DNA from 2 places in the Pseudomonas sp. ML2-2023-3 genome. Region 1 is predicted to be linked to the other one. Evidence: predicted binding sites of a transcription regulator. Region 1 holds the regulator's gene; the other holds the start of a gene.
What was found. Region 1 encodes sigma-54, which starts transcription at its own class of promoters, with help from an activator protein. Its sites were predicted from a motif close to ANTGGCATNNANNTTGCTNT; they were not measured.
Positions count from the first base shown of each region.

Region 1 (10,216 bases):
AGCCGTCTGCTGGCCGACAAGGCGATTGCCAGCTTCAAGGTCAACGAGGCCAAGCTTAAAGAGGCGCTGTCGCGTAACCCGATTCTGGTGACGGCCCTTAACCCGATCATCGGGTATCAAAAAGCCGCTGAAATCGCCAAGACCGCCTATCAACAAGGTCGTCCGGTGATTGACGTGGCCCTTGAGTACACCGACCTGCCACGCAGCCAGCTAGAGATCTTGCTAGACCCCGAGAAACTGACCGCCGGCGGCGTTTAACGCATCCACACTGCTTTGGAGGCTCACATGGAACATTGGAAACGCACGATCGAAAGAGCCAATCGCTGTTTCGCCGAGGGTGAGTTGGTCGATGCGCGAGAGCATTACTTGCAGGCGCTGGCGTTGGCTCAAGTGTTGTTCGAACGATGGAGTGATGCCGACGAAGCAGTGGCGGCTTGCGTCATTTCGCACCATAACCTGGCGGATTTGCATTTGCGCCTCAACCAGCCGGAGGAAAGCGTCGAGTACCTCTGTGCGATCCATCAGCGTTTATTGCAAACCATGCAGAACGCTCGACTGTCGTCGGCGTTGCGTGAAGCAGCGTTGCGTCAGAGCAGCAAAACCTATGTTGAGCTTTTGAATTTCATCAGTGAGCACGGCGAATACCCGCGCTCCAATCTTTTACTCAAAAGCAATGTGGCTCAGAACAGCCATGAGTTCTCGACAGTTAGCGGCCATCACTTAGGAGCACACTGATATGACTTATACCTTGCCTGCCTTGCCTTATGCCTACGACGCGCTCGAGCCGCATATTGATGCGCAAACAATGGAAATCCACTACACCAAGCACCACCAGACCTACATCAATAATCTCAATGCGGCGGTAGAGGGTACTGAATGGGCGCAATGGCCTGTAGAAAAGCTGGTGGCCAGTGTTCATCAATTACCCGAGAAGCTAAGGGCTGCGGTGATCAACCAGGGCGGCGGGCATGCCAACCACTCGCTGTTTTGGGAGGTCATGAGCCCCAAGGGCGGGGGCAAGCCAGAAGGTGCATTGGCCAAGGCAATTGACGAACAGTTGGGTGGGCTCGAGACGTTCAAGGAGAACTTCACCAAGGCCGCGTTGACGCGTTTTGGCAGCGGCTGGGCATGGCTGAGCGTGACGCCGCAAAAAACACTGGTGATTGAAAGCAGTGGCAACCAGGACAGCCCGTTGATGAATGGCAATACGCCGATTCTGGGGCTGGATGTGTGGGAGCACGCTTACTACCTGCGTTATCAAAACCGTCGTCCGGAATACATTAACGCGTTCTATAACGTGATTAATTGGCCGGAAGTGGCGCGTCGTTATCAAGCCGCGATTGGCTGAGCCCACTTAACAGGATTCAGGCAGATTATGGGCACGCAAATATTGGCCGTCGGTGGTGTTCGGATGTTTCGTTATGCCCTCGGCACACTCTTGCTGTTGGCGGGTACTGCCTTGCTGGTGGCCAAGGGGCTGGTCTGGCTGGACCTGGAGCCCAGATTGCTGCGGGCACTGCAAGGCGGTGCGCTCTGTGCGTTAGGCACCGCGTTGGGCGCGGTGCCGGTATTGGTCATTCGTAAAATGCCGGTGGCAGTGAGCGATACCTTGCTTGGCTTTGGTGCCGGGGTGATGCTGGCTGCCACCGCTTTCTCGCTGATTGTGCCGGGAATCGCGGCTGCTCAGAGTCTGGGGTTGTCGCCCTGGTCCTCCAGTGGCCTGATCAGTGTGGGCATCCTGCTGGGTGCATTCTGCCTGTTTATGGTGGATCGCAAAGTGTCGGGGGTTGGGCCGCAAGTCTTTGCCAGCCGTCCCGGAGAGCCGGTCATTGCACCGCGCATCTGGTTGTTTGTCATCGCGATTGTGGCGCACAACATTCCTGAAGGGATGGCGGTCGGGGTGTCGGCGGGGGGTGGAATGCCTGATGCCGATAGCTTGGCGATGGGGATTGCGCTGCAGGATGTGCCGGAAGGGCTGGTAATTGCCTTGGTGTTGGCTGGGGCAGGGGTGTCGCGAATCAAGGCCTTCCTGATCGGTGCCGCCTCAGGTTTGGTCGAACCAGTGTTTGCGGTGCTTTGCGCGTGGCTGGTCAATCTGGCCGAAGTGTTGCTGCCATTGGGGTTGGCATTGGCTGCAGGGGCGATGCTATTGGTGGTCACACAAGAGGTTATCCCGGAGTCTCGACGCAATGGCCACGAAAAACTGGCGAGTCTGGGATTGTGTGTAGGTTTCTGCTTGATGATGGTGATGGATACGGCGCTTGGTTGAGCCGATCGCTGTAGCCGCTACTCACCTTCATCGAAGAAGTTGTTGATCAGCGCGACCAACGCATCCAGCGCTTCCTGTTCTTTCTCGCCTTCGGTTTTCAGGTGGATGGTGGTTCCTTTGCCAGCGGCGAGCATCATCATTGCCATGATGCTCTTGCCGTCTACCATTGACTCAGGTGTACGACCTGCCCGGATCTGGCATGGAAACTGACCTGCGATACCGACGAACTTTGCAGATGCCCGGGCGTGCAAGCCCAGTTTGTTGATGATTTGTATTTCCAGTGCAGGCATCGCAGGGTAGATCCTTCAAGTAAGGTCGCGGTGGCGAACCTGGACGTTCTTCAGAGTTTCTTGCAGGCACTTGCCCAGTCGCTCGGTCAGGTACACGGAGCGGTGATGTCCGCCCGTACAACCAATACCAATCGTTACATAGGCACGATTGCTCGCGGCAAAGCGTGGTAGCCACTTCAGCAGGTAGCTGGAGATGTCCTGGAACATTTCCTCGACATCAGGTTGTGCTGCCAGATAATCGGCAACCGGCTGATCCAGCCCGGATTGCTCGCGCAGTTCGGGCTTCCAGTACGGGTTGGGCAGGCAACGTACGTCAAAGACCAGGTCGGCATCCACTGGCATCCCGCGCTTGAAACCAAACGACTCAACCAAAAAGGCGGTGCCGGCTTCAGGTTTGTTCAGCAGGCGCAACTTGATGGTGTCACGCAACTGATACAGGTTCAGATTGGTGGTGTTGATGGTCAGGTCAGCGAGGTCGGCAATCGGTCCAAGCAGCTGGGTTTCATCGCGAATAGCTTCGGCAAGCGAACGGCTTGCGCTACTGAGCGGGTGACGCCTGCGGGTTTCCGAGAAGCGCTTGAGCAGGGTTTCTTCGTCGGCATCCAGGTAGAGCACGTCGCACTGGATGTGCCGGTTGCGAACCTCTTCAAGCAACTGGGGAAAGCGTGACAAATGGCTTGGCAGGTTTCGCGCGTCAATCGACACGGCCACCAGGGGTTGCGCTAATTCGGTGTGAATCAGCGCACGTTCGGCCAGTTCCGGCAGCAAGCCTGCCGGAAGGTTGTCGATGCAATAGAAACCGTTGTCTTCAAGGACGGCGAGGGCGGTGCTTTTACCGGAGCCGGAGCGTCCGCTGACAATGACTAAGCGCATGATTAATGACCGTTCTGTACGTCCAGAACAACCTGATACAACGCTTCGTTGCTGGGTGCGTTGCGCAGTCTTTCGCGCACGTCTTTACGATCGAGCATGCTGGCAATCTGCCGGAGCAGTTCCAGGTGTGCATCGGTTGCCGCTTCTGGTACCAGCAAAACGAAAAGCAGGTCGACCGGCGCGCCATCGATGGCGTCGAAATCTATAGGGGCGTCGAGGTGAAGCAAGGCGCTGACAGGCGACTCGCAGCCCTTGAGGCGGCAATGGGGTATGGCGATGCCGTTACCAAAACCGGTGGAACCCAGTTTTTCACGGGCAATAAGGCTCTCAAAAACATCCTGCATTTCGAGACCAGGCACTTCGCGGCTGATCAGGTTGGCAATGTGTTCGAGTGCGCGCTTTTTGCTGCCGCCCGGCGCGTTCACCAAGGAACGGCCGGGGGTCAGGATACTTTCAAGTCGGATCATGGGTTGGGAGTATTAACGACCGGTCGCGCCCTGGAGCAGGCTTTGGGTCTTTTCCTTATGCTTTTTCAGTTGGCGATCAAGCTTGTCAGTGAGCAGATCAATGGCGGCATACATGTCGTCATGCTCGGCGTTGGCAACGACTTCTCCTCCATGGATGTGCAAGGTGGCTTCGATTTTCTGTTTCAGTTTTTCGACCGCCATCGTTACCTGTACGTTGGTAATCTTGTCGAAATGACGCTCAAGTCGGTCGAGTTTTTCGCCGATGTAAGCGCGTAGCGGTTCGGTGACTTCCAGTTGGTGTCCACTGATGTTGACTTGCATACAGTTTCTCCTTTGATGCCATTGCATAAAGCGGCAGGCCGAGCAGCCTGCCACTGAAACGCCGGGGTCCGTGGCTTACATCAAACGCTTGCGTTCGCTCGAAGGCGCTATCCCGAGGGATTCGCGGTACTTGGCGACGGTGCGACGGGCTACCTGAATACCTTGTGCCTCCAGTAAACCAGCGATCTTGCTGTCACTCAACGGCTTTTTCTGATTTTCAGCTGCAACCAGTTTTTTGATGATGGCACGGATCGCAGTGGAGGAGCATTCGCCGCCTTCAGAGGTGCTGACGTGGCTGGAGAAAAAGTACTTCAGCTCATAGATACCGCGCGGGGTATGCATGAATTTCTGCGTGGTAACCCGCGAAATGGTTGACTCGTGCATGCCCACGGCTTCTGCGATGTCGTGCAGTACCAGTGGCTTCATGGCCTCGTCGCCATATTCCAGAAATCCGCGCTGATGCTCGACGATCTGGGTCGCCACTTTCATCAGGGTTTCGTTACGGCTCTGCAGGCTTTTGATAAACCAGCGTGCTTCTTGCAGCTGGTTGCGCATAAAGGTGTTGTCGGCGCTGGTGTCGGCGCGACGCACGAAACCTGCGTATTGCGGGTTTACCCGCAGACGTGGCACGGACTCCTGGTTGAGCTCCACCAGCCAGCGTTCGTTGTCCTTGCGAACGATCACGTCAGGCACGACATATTCGGCTTCGCTGGACTCGATTTGTGAGCCCGGGCGCGGATTGAGGCTTTGCACCAGCTCGATGACCTGGCGCAGTTCTTCCTCTTTGAGCTTCATGCGGCGCATGAGCTGGCTGTAGTCGCGCGCGCCCAGCAGGTCGATGTAATCCGTGACCAGGCGTTTGGCTTCGTTCAGCCAAGGTGTCTTGGCCGGGAGCTGGCGCAATTGCAGGAGCAGGCACTCGCCCAGGTTGCGCGCACCAATGCCGGAGGGTTCGAATTGCTGGATGCGGTGCAGGACGGCTTCGATTTCGTCGAGCTCGATATCCAGTTCCGGATCGAACGCTTCGAGAATTTCCTCGAGGGTTTCGTCCAGGTAGCCCTGGTTATTGATGCAGTCGATGAGGGTCACACCGATCAGTCGGTCGGTGTCGGACATCGGCGCAAGGTTCAACTGCCACAGCAGGTGGCTTTGCAGGCTCTCGCCGGCAGAGGTGCGGGTGGTGAAGTCCCACTCGTCATCATCGTTGCTTGGCAGGCTGCTGGCGCTGGTCTGGTAGACGTCTTCCCAGGCAGTGTCCACAGGCAGCTCATTGGGGATGCGGTCGCCCCAGTCGCCGTCTTCCAGATTGTCTACCGTCTGTGCGGGCTCCTGGTAGGTGGGCTCCTGAACGTCGGAATTGGGTTTTTGCTCGATGTTGTCGGCCAAGGGGTCTGCATTGTCGAAGTCGTCGCCTTCTTCCTGGCGTTCAAGCATCGGATTGGACTCCAGGGCTTCCTGGATTTCCTGTTGCAGGTCGAGGGTCGACAATTGGAGCAGGCGGATGGCCTGTTGCAGCTGAGGTGTCATCGTCAGCTGCTGGCCCATTCTCAGGACTAGCGATGGTTTCATGGCAGGGGCTTAACACCTTATTCGCCGGCGCACATGGCGCCATCCACTACAGGGCGCGCGAGCGCCAAACTTAAGCAAATTATATGCCTGAAACCGGTGCGTTTGCCTAGGGGGCGTTCTCAATTAGTTTCCACGCAGGGGGAGTAAACCCATTGAGAGCGCCCGGGCAATAAAAATCATCGGGACTTTTTACTGCCTCAGGTGCTCTGACAACACGCGACATGCCTGGATTTACAGGCGGAACTCATGGCCCAGGTAAACTTCTCTCACCAACTTGTTGGCCAGAATCGTTTCTGCATCACCTTCGGCGATCAGTTGGCCGTCGTTAACGATATAAGCGGTTTCGCAGATGTCGAGGGTTTCACGAACGTTGTGATCGGTGATCAGCACGCCAATGCCTTTGGCCTTGAGGTGGTGAATGATTTGCTTGATGTCGCCCACCGAAATCGGGTCAACCCCGGCAAAAGGTTCGTCGAGCAGGATGAACTTTGGCGCAGTGGCCAGGGCGCGGGCAATTTCTACCCGGCGACGTTCACCACCCGACAGGCTCATGCCCAGGTTGTCGCGGATGTGGTTGATGTGGAACTCCTGCAGCAGGCTTTCCAGCTCTTTGCGTCGACTGGCCTTGTCGAGTTCCTTGCGTGTTTCGAGGATGGCCATGATGTTATCCGCGACAGACAGCTTGCGGAAAATCGAGGCTTCCTGCGGCAGGTAGCCTATACCGGCGCGTGCGCGGCCGTGCATGGGCTCATGGCTGACGTCCAGGTCGTCGATCAGGACGCGGCCCTGGTCGGCATGCACCAGGCCGACAATCATGTAGAAGCACGTGGTCTTGCCCGCGCCGTTAGGGCCGAGCAAACCCACGATTTGCCCGCTGTCGATCGACAGGCTGACATCACGTACTACCTGACGGCCCTTGTAGCTTTTGGCCAGATGCTGGGCTTTCAGAGTTGCCATTACTGGGCCTTCTGCGGGTCGGTTTTCTTCTTGGGCTGGATCACCATGTCGATGCGTGGGCGAGGTGCTGTGACCTGGCTACCATTGGCGCGACCGGCGCTGGCGATTTGTTTCACCGTGTCGTAGACGATTTTCTCGCCTTCGGTGGTGTTGCCGTCGTTGATGACCTTGGCCTTGTCGATCAGCACGATGCGATTTTGCGGCGCATGGTACTGAATGGTGACGGCGTAAGCCTGGACCGGCTTGGGGTCTGTGGCTTTTTGCAACTGCTCGAAGTAAGCCAGGTTGCCCACAGAAGTCACCACGTCGATTTCTCCCGCAGCGTTACGGGTGATGGTGACGGTATTGCCGGTGATTTTCATCGAGCCCTGGGTGATGATTACATCGCCCTTGTAGGTGGCGATGCCTTGCTTGTCATCCAGTTGTGCTTCGTTGGCCTGAATGCGGATAGGTTGCTCGTTGTCGTTCGGCAGAGCCCAGGCGCTCACGCTTCCCAGTGCTGCGCTCAAGCTGAGCAATAAAGGGAGGGTTTTAACGAGACTCATACTGTCCTCTTACGTTGGACAGCAGGTCCATCCTGCCGTCTTTCAAATATGCTTTCATTCCCTTGCCAGTAGTCACGCCGCCAGCGCCGTCGATTCTAACGTCTCGCTCGGTCTGCGCATATTGCTTCTGCGGGAATACAGTCATGCGGGTACTGGTAATAATCGTGGTGCGTTTTTTCTCGTCGGTACGGGCTATGCGCACCGAGTCGATCAGCTCGACTTCAGTACCGTCCGGATTGACTTCACCGCGCTCGCTCTTCACGTCCCACGGGTAGGCCGTGCCGCGATACAGCTGCATTTTCGGGTTGGTCAATAGAGTGACTTCGGAAGCTTTCAAATGTTCAAGCTTCTCGGAGGTCATCTCGTACTGCAACTTGCCGTCGGGCAGAAACTGAAGGCTGCGTGCGTTGGTGGCGTAATAGTCGATAGCGTGTTCATCCACGGCCACGGTAGGGGCGTCGAGAAAGCGTTCCGGCCTGATGTTCCAGTAGCCAACTGCTGCAAACAGCGAAGCAATGACCGCGAACAGCAGTATTTGGCGAATCTTTTTGCTCAGCATAGAAAGCTCTATAGGTAGGCGGCGTGGGCTGCGTCCAGGCTGCCCTGGGCACGCAGAATCAGCTCGCAGAATTCGCGGGCGGCACCTTCGCCACCACGTGCCTGGGTAACGCCGTGGGCGTGCTCGCGAACAAAACTTGCAGCATTGGCCACTGCCATGCCAAGGCCGACACGACGGATAACCGGCAAGTCTGGCAAATCGTCGCCCAAATAGGCGACCTGTTCATAGCTTAGGTTGAGTTGGCCAAGAAGCTCGTCCAGCACGACCAATTTATCTTCCCGGCCCTGATAGAGGTGCGGGATGCCCAGATTTTGCGCGCGGCGCTCGACGACCGGGGTTTTGCGACCGCTGATGATTGCGGTTTGAACACCGGCCGCCATCAGCATCTTGATGCCTTGGCCGTCGAGGGTATTGAAGGTTTTGAATTCGCTGCCGTCTTCGAGGAAGTACAGGCGACCGTCGGTCAAGACACCGTCAACGTCAAAAATGGCAAGCTTGATGCCTTTGCCGCGTTTGAGAAGTTCCTGGGTCATTACATTACTCCTGCGCGTAGCAGATCGTGCATGTTCAAGGCGCCAACCGGGCGATCTTGCTTGTCGACAACCACCAGTGCGCTGATTTTGTGATCTTCCATGATCTTCAGGGCTTCGGCCGCCAGCATGTCGGCCCGGGCGGTTTTGCCGTGCGGGGTCATGACGGCATCAATGGTTGCGTTGCGGATATCGATTTCACGGTCCAGGGTGCGGCGCAAGTCACCGTCAGTGAAGATCCCGGCCAGCCGGCCGTCCTCTTCGATGACGACAGTCATGCCCAGCCCCTTGTGGGTCATTTCCATCAGTGCTTCTTTGAGCAGGGTGCCGCGCATGACTTGCGGCAACTCATCGCCAGAGTGCATGACGTTTTCGACCTTGAGCAGCAAACGCCGGCCCAGTGCTCCACCCGGATGGGAGAAGGCAAAGTCTTCGGCTGTGAAGCCACGGGCTTCGAGCAGTGCTATGGCCAGTGCATCGCCCAGCACCAGGGTTGCCGTGGTGGAGGAGGTCGGTGCCAGGTTTAGCGGGCAGGCCTCCTGGGCCACGCTTGCATCGAGGCTGACATCGGCCGCCTTGGCCAGGGGCGATTGCGGATTACCGGTCATGCTGATCAATTTGATGCCCAGGCGCTTGATCAGCGGCAGCAGGGTGACGATTTCGGCGGTTGAGCCAGAATTGGACAGCGCGAGAATGATGTCATCCCGGGTGATCATGCCCATGTCACCGTGGCTGGCTTCTGCCGGATGAACGAAAAAAGCCGTGGTGCCGGTGCTGGCCAGGGTGGCGGCAATTTTGTTGCCTATGTGCCCTGACTTGCCCATGCCGACCACGACTACCCGGCCTTTACTTGCCAAAATCATCTCGCAAGCGCGTACGAAATCTGCGTCGATATGAGTCAGCAAGCCCTCTACGGCTTCCAGTTCGAGGCGGATGGTGCGTTGGGCGGATTGAATCAGGTCGCTGGATTGGCTCATGGTTGAAGTCGGGTAGCCTGAGAAAAGGCAACGATTATAGCGGTTATGTGGCGTTCCCTCACGCTTGATCGCAGTGCTTTGTTGCCTGCGTAGGTAAACTCTTAGTGTGTTTACAGAAAAACCCGCTTTATTTCACTGTATTGAGGCTGAACCGGCACTCCTTCGGTCTTGGGCGGTCACTATGAGCAGTGGTATAGTTCGCCGCCAGTTCGGCCCGCCAGGGAACGCGTGCTTCTTGATAAGAAGTTTGGTGTCCGGGTGAGAGGCAGAGGCTGCATCGCAAGGAGTTTAGATGAGCGCCGATAACGCCTACGCGGTCGAGCTGAAGGGAGTGTCCTTCAAGCGCGGCACGCGCAGCATCTTCAATAATGTCGATATTCGAATTCCCCGTGGCAAGGTCACGGGAATCATGGGCCCGTCGGGCTGCGGCAAAACCACACTATTGCGCCTGATGGGCATGCAACTGCGTCCCAGCAGCGGCGAAGTGTGGGTCAACAATCAAAACCTGCCGACCCTGTCGCGCAGTGATTTGTTTGATGCCCGCAAGCACATGGGGGTGTTGTTCCAGAGTGGTGCATTGTTCACCGATCTGGATGTGTTCGAGAACGTTGCCTTCCCGCTGCGGGTGCATACCCAGCTGCCTGAAGAAATGATTCGTGACATCGTGCTGCTGAAATTGCAGGCGGTGGGCTTGCGCGGGGCTATCGATTTGATGCCCGACGAGTTGTCCGGCGGCATGAAGCGTCGGGTGGCCCTGGCGCGGGCGATTGCTCTGGATCCGCAAATCCTGATGTATGACGAACCCTTCGTGGGCCAGGATCCCATCGCAATGGGAGTGCTGGTGCGGCTGATTCGCCTG
Region 1 covers NZ_CP146343.1:4,999,528-5,009,743, reverse strand. The annotation lists gene V6P94_RS23180 (class II fumarate hydratase) at 1-258, shown strand, start outside; gene V6P94_RS23175 (hypothetical protein) at 286-735, shown strand; gene V6P94_RS23170 (superoxide dismutase) at 737-1,348, shown strand; gene V6P94_RS23165 (ZIP family metal transporter) at 1,376-2,269, shown strand; gene V6P94_RS23160 (HPr family phosphocarrier protein) at 2,287-2,559, opposite strand; gene rapZ (RNase adapter RapZ) at 2,575-3,432, opposite strand; gene ptsN (PTS IIA-like nitrogen regulatory protein PtsN) at 3,435-3,899, opposite strand; gene hpf (ribosome hibernation-promoting factor, HPF/YfiA family) at 3,912-4,220, opposite strand; gene V6P94_RS23140 (RNA polymerase factor sigma-54) at 4,296-5,789, opposite strand; gene lptB (LPS export ABC transporter ATP-binding protein) at 6,021-6,746, opposite strand; gene lptA (lipopolysaccharide transport periplasmic protein LptA) at 6,746-7,291, opposite strand; gene lptC (LPS export ABC transporter periplasmic protein LptC) at 7,278-7,850, opposite strand; gene V6P94_RS23120 (HAD family hydrolase) at 7,859-8,383, opposite strand; gene V6P94_RS23115 (KpsF/GutQ family sugar-phosphate isomerase) at 8,383-9,357, opposite strand; gene V6P94_RS23110 (ATP-binding cassette domain-containing protein) at 9,650-10,216, shown strand, end outside.

Region 2 (10,216 bases), 410 kb from region 1:
TTGCAGTAAATTTTCGTCGTGCATAACGGGCTCTGGGAGTTAAGCGTCCAAAAGCCTGGCACAGGCCATGTGGGCCTAGCGCTGGGCTTCCATGTTGAGCAGTTTGCTGGCGACCCGGTTGCTGTCGACTTTGTAGCTGCCCTCGGCGATGGCCTGTTTAAGCTCGGCCACCCGATTTTTGTCGACAACAGGTTGGTCACGCAACGAGTCGCTGATCTTCTGCAACTGCTGAGCCTCTTGGCTGAGGTGTACAGATTCCCCGCTAGGGGCGCTGGCGCTGGTTTGCTCAGGGCCTTTAGCCGGGGCCGCTTGCGTGGCGCTGCCTGCTTCCTGATTTGCATTGCTGCGCGTACTGCCGGTTAAGGGCGGCGCGCTGCCAAGACGACTGAAGTCGATGACCATAACGATAAACCTCTGGGTATTTGGACGCTTGCCATGTTTTCGGCCATACCCGGAAAAACTTTAGGCTCGATTAATCATAGCTTCACACAGAACTGTACTGATCTGCGTCAAACCACAGTGTAGGAAAGTCCGGAGACTGATGCCAACTTTCCTACAATGCCACCTCAACTTGACCGGGTGCTGTCACTCGGGCCCGGATCACACGCTTGGAGTTCAGGTTCTTGACTCGTATCTGCTCGCTGAGGCCTCCGTCTGACAGGGCTTCGCCGGGCATTTTGACACTTAACGTACCGCTACGGGCGCTGATGACCACATGGTCGCCCTTGCGCACGGTGGCAACCTGTTCCAGGTGCGTGAGGGTCAGTACCTGATCGGTGATCATGGGCCGCAGCAGCTTTTGACCCACTGCCAGTTCAGTCGCCGTCAGGTAGCCCTGATTGATCAGGCTGATATCCCGCTCGCGCAAGGTGACATCGGCATAGTCGATCACCATGCCGCGCTTGAGCGGGTGATTGACGATGACCACGTCACGGAACAGTTTGACCTGGGCTGGAACGAAGATAGTCCAGGGCGAGCCCCCTTCGCAGCGCACGCGCACGATCACCCGGCCCATGGGTTGTGCCGGGCTTTCGAGGGTTGCTGTCAATTCCTTGTCGCAATGAGCCAGTCGCAGACGGGGGTCAAGGTTGTTGACCTGGATCTGATATCGCCCCTCGGTCTGGCTGGTTGCCAGGTAGTCTTCAACGGTGAATTCAAGAAAGCCCTGGGTCACGCCGATAAGCTGATCAGGCGATGTAAACGCATCAGCCTGGGTATGAGTGCCCAGGCCAAGCAGGGTGCCAGCCGCCAGGACGCTCAGACAGCTGCGGCGCAGGGTCTGGAGGAAGGGCCGGTGGCAGGAAATTGTCGTTTTTGCGTTCATGGCCGATAAAAAAGCAAGCCCCGTGCCGTTTACCGGGAAGTGCGTGATGAAACTTGAAGTTTTTAAGAGGAGCTGAGAATGGCCGGGATGATGGATGCGGTTAACCAGCGCACTCAGCTGGTCGGGCAAAATCGCCTGGAGCTGTTGTTGTTTCGTCTGGATGGACCACAGCTTTACGGGATCAATGTGTTCAAGGTCAGGGAGGTGCTGCAATGCCCGAAACTGACCTTGATTCCCAAGTCTCATCCCGTGGTATGTGGTGTGGCGAGCATTCGAGGCGCGACCATCCCGATTCTCGATCTGGCCATGGCCACCGGGGCGGGGGCCCTGAAAGATCAAAGCAGCCCGTTTGTGATCATCACCGAGTACAACACCAAGACTCAGGGCTTTCTGGTTCGCTCGGTTGAACGCATCGTGAACATGAACTGGGAAGAGATCCATCCGCCGCCCAAGGGCACGGGTAACGACCATTACTTGACGGCCGTCACCCGGCTGGACGATCAACTGGTCGAAATCATCGATGTCGAGAAGGTACTGGCAGAAGTCTCGCCATCACCTGAAACCATCACCCACGGTGTAGTGGATGTCGAAACCCGGAGCAAGGCACTGTCATTGCGGGTGCTGACCGTCGACGATTCGTCGGTGGCACGCAAGCAGGTAGCCCGTTGCCTGCAAACGGTAGGCGTTGAAGTGGTGTCGTTGAATGATGGCCGTCAGGCGCTGGACTACCTGCGCAAGCTGGTGGAGGAGGGCAAGGACCCGTCTGAAGAATTTCTGATGATGATCTCGGATATCGAGATGCCGGAAATGGACGGCTACACCCTGACTGCTGAAATCCGTAACGATCCGCGGATGCAAAAGCTGCACATCATTCTGCATACTTCGTTATCCGGGGTATTCAATCAGGCTATGGTGAAAAAGGTCGGTGCCGATGACTTTTTGGCCAAGTTCCGACCTGATGACCTGGCATCCCGGGTAGTTGACCGGATAAAAGCAGCAGACCATAGCCAGGGCTCACCCCTGGCGGTCAAATCGATTTAAGAGGCAGGACATTTGTCGACGGCTAATTTGGATTTTGAACAGTTCCGGGTCTTCCTGGAAAAAGCCTGTGGCATTTTGCTGGGTGAAAACAAGCAGTACCTCGTCTCCAGCCGGCTTAACAAGCTGATGGAGCAGCAAGGTATCAAGTCCCTGGGCGAGCTGATTCAGCGTATCCAGAGCCAGCCGCGCAGCGGGCTGCGCGAACTGGTGGTCGATGCGATGACCACCAACGAAACCTTGTGGTTTCGCGACACCTACCCCTTCGAAGTATTGAAGAACAAGGTGCTGCCCGAGCAAATCAAGGCCAGTCCTGGCCAGCGTTTGCGAATCTGGTCGGCGGCCTGTTCTTCGGGGCAGGAGCCGTACTCGTTGTCGATGGCCATTGACGAGTTTGAGCGCAGCAACCTTGGGCAGTTGAAAGCGGGGGTGCAGATTTTTGCCACCGACCTGTCGGCCCAGATGCTCAATACCTGTAAAACCGGCGAATACGACAACCTTGCGATTGGCCGGGGCCTGTCGCCAGAACGCTTGCAGCGCTATTTCGATCCCAAGGGGCCGGGGCGCTGGGTGCTCAAGACGCCGATCAAGAATCGGGTCGAGTTCCGCTCCTTCAACCTGCTGGACAGTTACGCAGGGTTTGGCAAATTCGACATCGTGTTTTGCCGCAACGTGTTGATCTACTTCTCGGCAGAAGTGAAAAAAGACATTCTGCTGCGTATCCACAGCACCTTGAAACCGGGTGGCTATTTGTTTTTGGGCGCCTCTGAAGCCCTCAACGGCTTGCCGGATCACTACCAGATGGTCCAATGCAGCCCGGGAATCATCTACCAGGCCAAATAGACCTCTATCCGTAGTCGCTGCCGCAGGCTGCGAAGGGTTGCGCAGCAACCCGTTTCCCGAGATCAGTGCAAAACCTTTTCAAGGGCCTGCGGCCCTTATCGCAGCCTTCGGCAGCGACTACAAAAAACCTGCTCCAAGCGGCAGAAAAGCGGCAGTCAGCGGTCAACCGTTGCCGCTTTTCTGGCATTGCCGCTGTCCGCAACCCGGCAAACCCTTGAAATACGGGGCTGTAAAAACTGGCACGGGGTTTGCTCTATCCCTGTCATGTAAAACCTGAATCACATTCTCAGGTCAGCCCACAAAGGTTTTCCGACATGAGCATCAGCTTCGATAAAGCGCTCGGTATCCATGAGCAAGCCCTGGGCTTTCGCGCTCAGCGTGCCGAGGTACTGGCCAACAACATCGCCAACGCCGACACCCCGAACTACAAGGCTCGGGATCTGGACTTTGCCTCTGTGCTCGCGGCACAGAGCGACAAAAACCAGAACGGCGCCTTTGCGTTGAACAAGACCAACACTCGCCATATCGAAGCCCAGGGCCTGAGCAGTGGCGACGAGTCGCTGCTGTACCGCACCCCGATGCAGCCCTCGATCGACCAGAACACCGTGGATGCTCAGTTGGAGCAATCGAACTACGCAGAGAATGCGGTCAACTTCCAGGCCAGCTTCACCCTGCTCAACAGCAAATTCAAAGGGCTGATGTCGGCCCTGCGTGGGGAGTAATCCATGTCTCTATCCAGTGTTTTCAATATTGCCGGTAGTGGCATGAGCGCCCAGACCACGCGCCTGAACACCGTGGCCAGCAACATCGCCAACGCCGACACCGTGTCTTCGAGCATCGACCAGACCTACCGTGCTCGTCACCCGGTATTTGCCACTATGTTTCAGGGCGCGCAAAGCACCACCGGCGACTCGCTGTTCCAGAATCAGGACGGTGCAGGCCAAGGTGTGCAGGTGCTGGGCGTGGTTGAGGACCAAAGCGAGCTTCAGGCCCGTTACGAACCTAACCATCCTTCTGCAGACGCCAAGGGCTATGTGTACTACCCCAACGTCAATGTGGTTGAAGAAATGGCTGACATGATTTCTGCCAGCCGTTCGTTCCAGACCAACGCCGAGCTGATGAATACCGCCAAAACCATGATGCAGAAGGTCCTGACCCTCGGTCAGTGATAAGGGGCGACGCAAATGAGTGTGACCGATTCCACCAGCGGCATGACCCTTAACCAGGTGCTTGCCAACTCCGCCCAGGCCAAGACCACCGATACCAGTCTGGCGGCGGCCTCGAAGGCTGCGTCCGGGAACACGGCGCTGGGCAAGGATGCGTTCCTGCAACTGCTGGTTACCCAACTGAAAAACCAGAACCCGCTGGACCCGCAGGACAACACTGCGTTCGTCGCGCAACTGGCCCAGTTCAGCAGCCTGGAAGGCATCACCACGCTCAACGATACGGTCACTTCGCTCTCGGGCAACTTCCAGTCTTCGCAAGCCTTGCAGGCCTCGTCGCTGGTGGGGCGCTCGGTGATTGTGCAAACCGGTGAGGCCTATGTGGACCCCGCCAGCGAAAAGCCATTCAACGGCACCGTGGTGGTCCAGGACGCCAACTCCAATCCCGTGATCAGCATTACCAATGCGGACGGTGAAGTGGTCCGCACGATCGACATGGGCACCCAGAAGGCCGGTAACGCGGGCTTTACCTGGGATGGCAAGGACGACGAAGGCGTGCTGCTGGACAAGGGCTCGTACACCTTCACCGCATCAAGCAAAACCGACACCGGCACGACGGCGCTCACCACCTACCTGCCAGCCACGGTTAACAGCGTGACCCTGAGCAAGACCGGTGGCGAAATCATGCTCAACCTCGCAGGCCTGGGCAGCATTGGCATATCCAAAGTCCAGACCATTGGCCTCTAAGCCGACTCATACGCCTCAAGGAGAGAAACATGTCATTCAATATCGGCCTTAGCGGCCTCTATGCGGCGAACAAGCAGCTCGACGTGACCGGCAACAACATCGCCAACGCTGCGACCACCGGCTTCAAATCTTCGCGGGCAGAGTTTGCCGACATCTACTCGGCCAACAAGCTGGGGATCGGCAGCAAGACCATCGGCAGTGGCGTGAACCTGGCAGCGGTTTCGCAAAACTTTGGTCAAGGTGCAGTCAACAACACCGGCAACCTTCTGGACATGGGGATTCAGGGCAGCGGCTTCTTCGTGCTGAGCGACAACGGCTCCTTGAGCTACACCCGTGCCGGTACGTTCAAGTCCGATAAAGACGGTTATGTGACCAGCTCTGATGGCACTGCGCGCTTGCAGGGTTATGGCGTGGATGCCAACGGCAATATCGTCAATGGCGTGCTGACCGACCTGCGTATCGACACCTCGAACCTGGCGCCCAAGCCTACAGGTTCGGTCACGTCCGAGATCAACTTGAACTCCAGCGCCGATGCGATCGATCAGGCCAAGGTCCCGTTCGATCCGACCGTCTCCACCAGCTACACCAAAAAATTCAGCACCACGGTCTATGACACCCAGGGCAACGCGCACCCGATGGACCAGTACATGGTCAAGACCGGTGGCAACAACTGGAGCGTCTATACCCTGATCGATGGCCGCAACCCGGATGGCACCTTGCCAACAGGCGAGAATGCCACGGCACCAGTGCCTTCAACCATGGCGTTTGATTCGGCCGGTGCGTTGACCAAGGTGACGCAGCCAGGCGCGGCTGATGACCAGGCTGAAAACACCCTGGTTGTCAGTGGCTGGAAGCCGGGCGCCATGATCAATGGCGAATGGAAAGACAACGGTGCGGCGTCCAAAGCGGGTGGCATCGTGATCAACATGGCCAAAACCACCCAGTACAACACCGATACTTCCCGTAACCCGCCCACCCAGGACGGCTATGCCACCGGCCAGATCAACAACCTGACCATCGATGGTTCGGGCGTGATGTTCGCCAACTTCAGCAACAACCAGAGCCGCGCCATCGGCCAGATTTCCCTGGCCAGCTTTACCAACGAGCAAGGCTTGCAGCCGGTGGGTGGCACCGCCTGGAAAGAAACCTATTCCTCGGGTGTGGCCGGTTACGACGCGCCGAAAATTGGCAGCCTGGGCGCCATCCAGTCCAACTCCCTGGAAGACTCCAACGTCAACCTGACCAGCGAACTGGTGGACCTGATCAAGGCGCAGAGCAACTACCAGGCCAACGCCAAAACCATCTCGACCCAAAGCACCATCATGCAGACCATTATTCAGATGACGTAATGGCGGGTCGCGGGAGGGTATGCCCGTCACCATTGTGGGAGCGGGCTTGCTCGCGATAGCAGCAGCGCGGTCTGGCAAGTGACCGCGTTGTCAGCATCGCAGGAAAGCCAGCTCCTACCCAAAGCGCGCAGGTTCAGGTGAACTCAACCCGCTCCGGCACTCGGGTCATCAGTACCTTGCCTCCACGAATCGAGACCCGCGCCTTGGCCTGGCGGCGCACCGCTTCGTAGTCGTTCTCGGCATCCAGCACCAGCAGATTTGCCGGACGGCCCACCGCAATGCCGTACCGCTCGCCCAGGTCGAGGGTGCGTGCGCTGTTGTCAGTGACCAGATCCAGGCAGCGCGCCAGGTCTTCAAAGCCCATCATGTGGCAGATATGCAAGCCGGCATCCAGCACCCGCAGGATGTTGCCGTTGCCCAATGGATACCAAGGGTCCTTGATCGAGTCCTGGCCGAAGCACACGTTCATCCCGGCCCGATCCAGTTCGCCAACCCGTGTCACGCCGCGACGTTTAGGGAAGCTGTCGAAGCGGCCCTGCAAGTGGATGCTTTCGGTCGGGCACGAGACGAAGTTGATGCCCGAAGCCTTGAGCAGGCGGAACAGTTTCGAGCAGTAGGCGTTGTCGTAAGAGCCCATGGCCGTGGTGTGGCTGGCGGTTACCCGGCTGCCCATACCGCGTACGCGGGCCTCTTCGGCCAGCACTTCAAGAAAGCGCGAATGGGGATCGTCGGTTTCGTCGCAGTGCACATCCACCAGGCAGCCGGTGCGCTCGGCCAGGTCCATCAAGAATTTGATTGAACTGACCCCTTGCTCCCGGGTGTTTTCAAAGTGCGGAATGCCGCCGACCACATCAGCGCCCAACTCCACGGCCAGGGTCATCAGCGCGCGCCCTGCGGCGTACGACTCGATACCTTCCTGCGGAAACGCAACGATTTGCAGGTCAACCAGATGCCGGGCCTCTTCGCGCACTTCAATCATCGCCCGCAGTGCGGCCAGGGTTGGATCGGTCACATCGACATGGGTGCGCACGTGCTGAATGCCATGCTCGGCCAGCATGCGCAGAGTGGTGTGGGCACGCTGCTTGGTATCTTCGTGGGTGATGGTTTCCTTGCGCTGTGCCCAGCGCTCGATGCCTTCGAACAGGGTGCCGCTCACATTCCACTCGGGCTGGCCCGCGGTCAGGGCTGCATCCAGATGGATATGGGGTTCAACCAGAGGGGCGATTAACAGTTGGTCGCGGGCATCGATATCACCGTTTTGCACGGGCACAGTGCCTTGCTGCAACGTGATGGCGCCGATGCGCTCGCCTTCGCAACTGACCGTGAACAGGCCGGGTGTTTTACGCAACGTGGCATTGATGATGTTCATGGGGCGTCCTGTTGTTGAATTCTGCAACCTGCAATGTAGTCGCTGACGAGGCAGGCAGGGGATTCCCGTCGTTTAATCGCGCAAAAAACAAAACCCCCGTTAAACCCAACTGTTACCAGGGTTTAACGGGGGTTTTTGGTCAGGCGGTTTGACCCGCCTGCCCGCTCAGCTTATTGGCAAGCTTCGCAATCCGGCTCGTCAATCGCGCAAGCCTTTGGTACCGGTGCTGGACCGGCAGGGGCTGCAGCGACGTCTTCGCTGTTGTTGCCGTTCGACACGGCGTTGAGCTTGCCCGTGTTGACGGTGGACTTCTCGGTGCTGGTCGCGGCCAGGGCACGGAGGTAGTAAGTGGTTTTCAGACCACGGTACCAGGCCATGCGGTAGGTCACGTCCAGCTTCTTGCCCGAAGCGCCAGCGATGTACAGGTTCAGCGACTGAGCCTGGTCGATCCACTTCTGACGGCGGCTGGCGGCGTCAACGATCCACTTGGTATCGACTTCAAACGCGGTGGCATACAGCTCTTTGAGCTCTTGCGGGATGCGTTCGATCTGCTGCACGGAACCGTCGTAGTACTTCAGGTCGTTGATCATGACCGAGTCCCACAGATCGCGCGCCTTGAGGTCGCGAACCAGGTACGGGTTGATCACGGTGAATTCGCCCGAGAGGTTCGATTTCACGTAGAGGTTCTGGTAGGTCGGTTCGATCGACTGCGATACGCCAGTGATGTTGGCGATGGTGGCGGTCGGTGCGATGGCCATGATGTTGGAGTTACGAATGCCTTTTTGTACACGGGCACGAACCGGTGCCCAGTCCAGGGATTCGTTCAGGTCAACGTCGATGTACTTCTGGCCACGCTGCTCGATCAGGATCTGTTGCGAGTCCAGGGGCAGGATGCCTTTGGACCACAGCGAACCCTGGAACGTCTCGTAAGCGCCGCGCTCGTCTGCCAGGTCGCAAGAAGCCTGGATTGCGTAGTAGCTGACCGCTTCCATCGACTTGTCTGCAAATTCCACGGCTGCTTGCGAAGCGTACGGAATGTGCTGCAGGTACAGAGCGTCCTGGAAGCCCATGATCCCCAGACCCACTGGACGGTGCTTGAGGTTCGAGTTGCGTGCTTGCGGCACCGAGTAGTAGTTGATGTCGATCACGTTATCGAGCATGCGAACGGCTACGTCGATGGTGCGCTTGAGCTTGTCGGTGTCCAGCTTGCCGTTGACGATGTGGTTCGGCAGGTTGATCGAGCCCAGGTTGCAAACGGCGATTTCGTCCTTGTTGGTGTTCAAGGTGATCTCGGTGCACAGGTTCGAGCTGTGGACCACGCCCACGTGCTGCTGCGGGCTGCGCAGGTTGCACGGGTCTTTGAACGTCAGCCACGGGTGGCCGGTTTCAAACAGCATGGACAGCATTTTGCGCCACAGGTCTTTGGCCTGGATGGTCTTGAACAGCTTGATCTTGCCCGGGTACTGGGACAGCGCTTCGTAGTACTCGTAACGCTCTTCGAAGGCCTTGCCGGTCAGGTCGTGCAGGTCCGGTACTTCGGATGGCGAGAACAGGGTCCACGGGCCGTCATCGAAGACACGCTTCATGAACAGGTCAGGGATCCAGTTGGCGGTGTTCATGTCGTGGGTACGACGACGATCATCACCGGTGTTCTTGCGCAGCTCGATGAACTCTTCGATGTCCATGTGCCAGGTTTCCAGGTAGGCACACACAGCGCCTTTGCGCTTGCCACCCTGGTTAACGGCCACAGCGGTGTCGTTCACGACCTTGAGGAACGGAACCACGCCCTGGGATTTGCCGTTGGTGCCCTTGATCCACGAACCCAGTGCACGTACTGGCGTCCAGTCGTTGCCCAGGCCACCGGCGAATTTGGACAACATGGCGTTGTCGTGAATCGCGTGGTAAATGCCCGACAGGTCATCCGGCACGGTGGTCAGGTAGCAGCTGGACAGCTGCGGACGCTGGGTACCGGCGTTGAACAGGGTCGGAGTCGACGACATGTAGTCGAAGGACGACAGCAAGTTGTAGAACTCGATGGCGCGGTCTTCTTTTTGCTTCTCTTCGATTGCCAGGCCCATGGCCACGCGCATGAAGAAGATCTGCGGCAGTTCGAAACGCACGCCATCGTGGTGGATGAAGTAACGGTCGTACAGGGTTTGCAGGCCCAGGTAGGTGAACTGCTGATCGCGCTCGTGGTTGATCGCCTTGCCCAGTTTTTCCAGGTCGAAGGTGGCCAGCACAGGGTTCAGCAGGTCGAACTCGATACCCTTGGCGATGTAGGCAGGCAGGGCCTTGGCGTACAGGTCAGCCATCTCGTGGTGGGTGGCGCTGTCAGCTACTTTCAGGAAGCTCAGGCCTTCGGCACGCAGGGTGTCCATCAGCA
Region 2 covers NZ_CP146343.1:4,593,518-4,603,733, reverse strand. The annotation lists gene V6P94_RS21235 (flagella synthesis protein FlgN) at 1-24, opposite strand, end outside; gene flgM (flagellar biosynthesis anti-sigma factor FlgM) at 76-402, opposite strand; gene flgA (flagellar basal body P-ring formation chaperone FlgA) at 554-1,324, opposite strand; gene V6P94_RS21220 (chemotaxis protein CheV) at 1,403-2,365, shown strand; gene cheR (protein-glutamate O-methyltransferase CheR) at 2,378-3,205, shown strand; gene flgB (flagellar basal body rod protein FlgB) at 3,520-3,927, shown strand; gene flgC (flagellar basal body rod protein FlgC) at 3,931-4,374, shown strand; gene V6P94_RS21200 (flagellar hook assembly protein FlgD) at 4,390-5,115, shown strand; gene flgE (flagellar hook protein FlgE) at 5,145-6,464, shown strand; gene codA (cytosine deaminase) at 6,598-7,833, opposite strand; gene V6P94_RS21185 (ribonucleoside-diphosphate reductase subunit alpha) at 8,004-10,216, opposite strand, start outside.
Region 2: a site for sigma-54 is predicted at 3,441-3,460, ahead of flgB (flagellar basal body rod protein FlgB). Genes of this name have one in related genera too.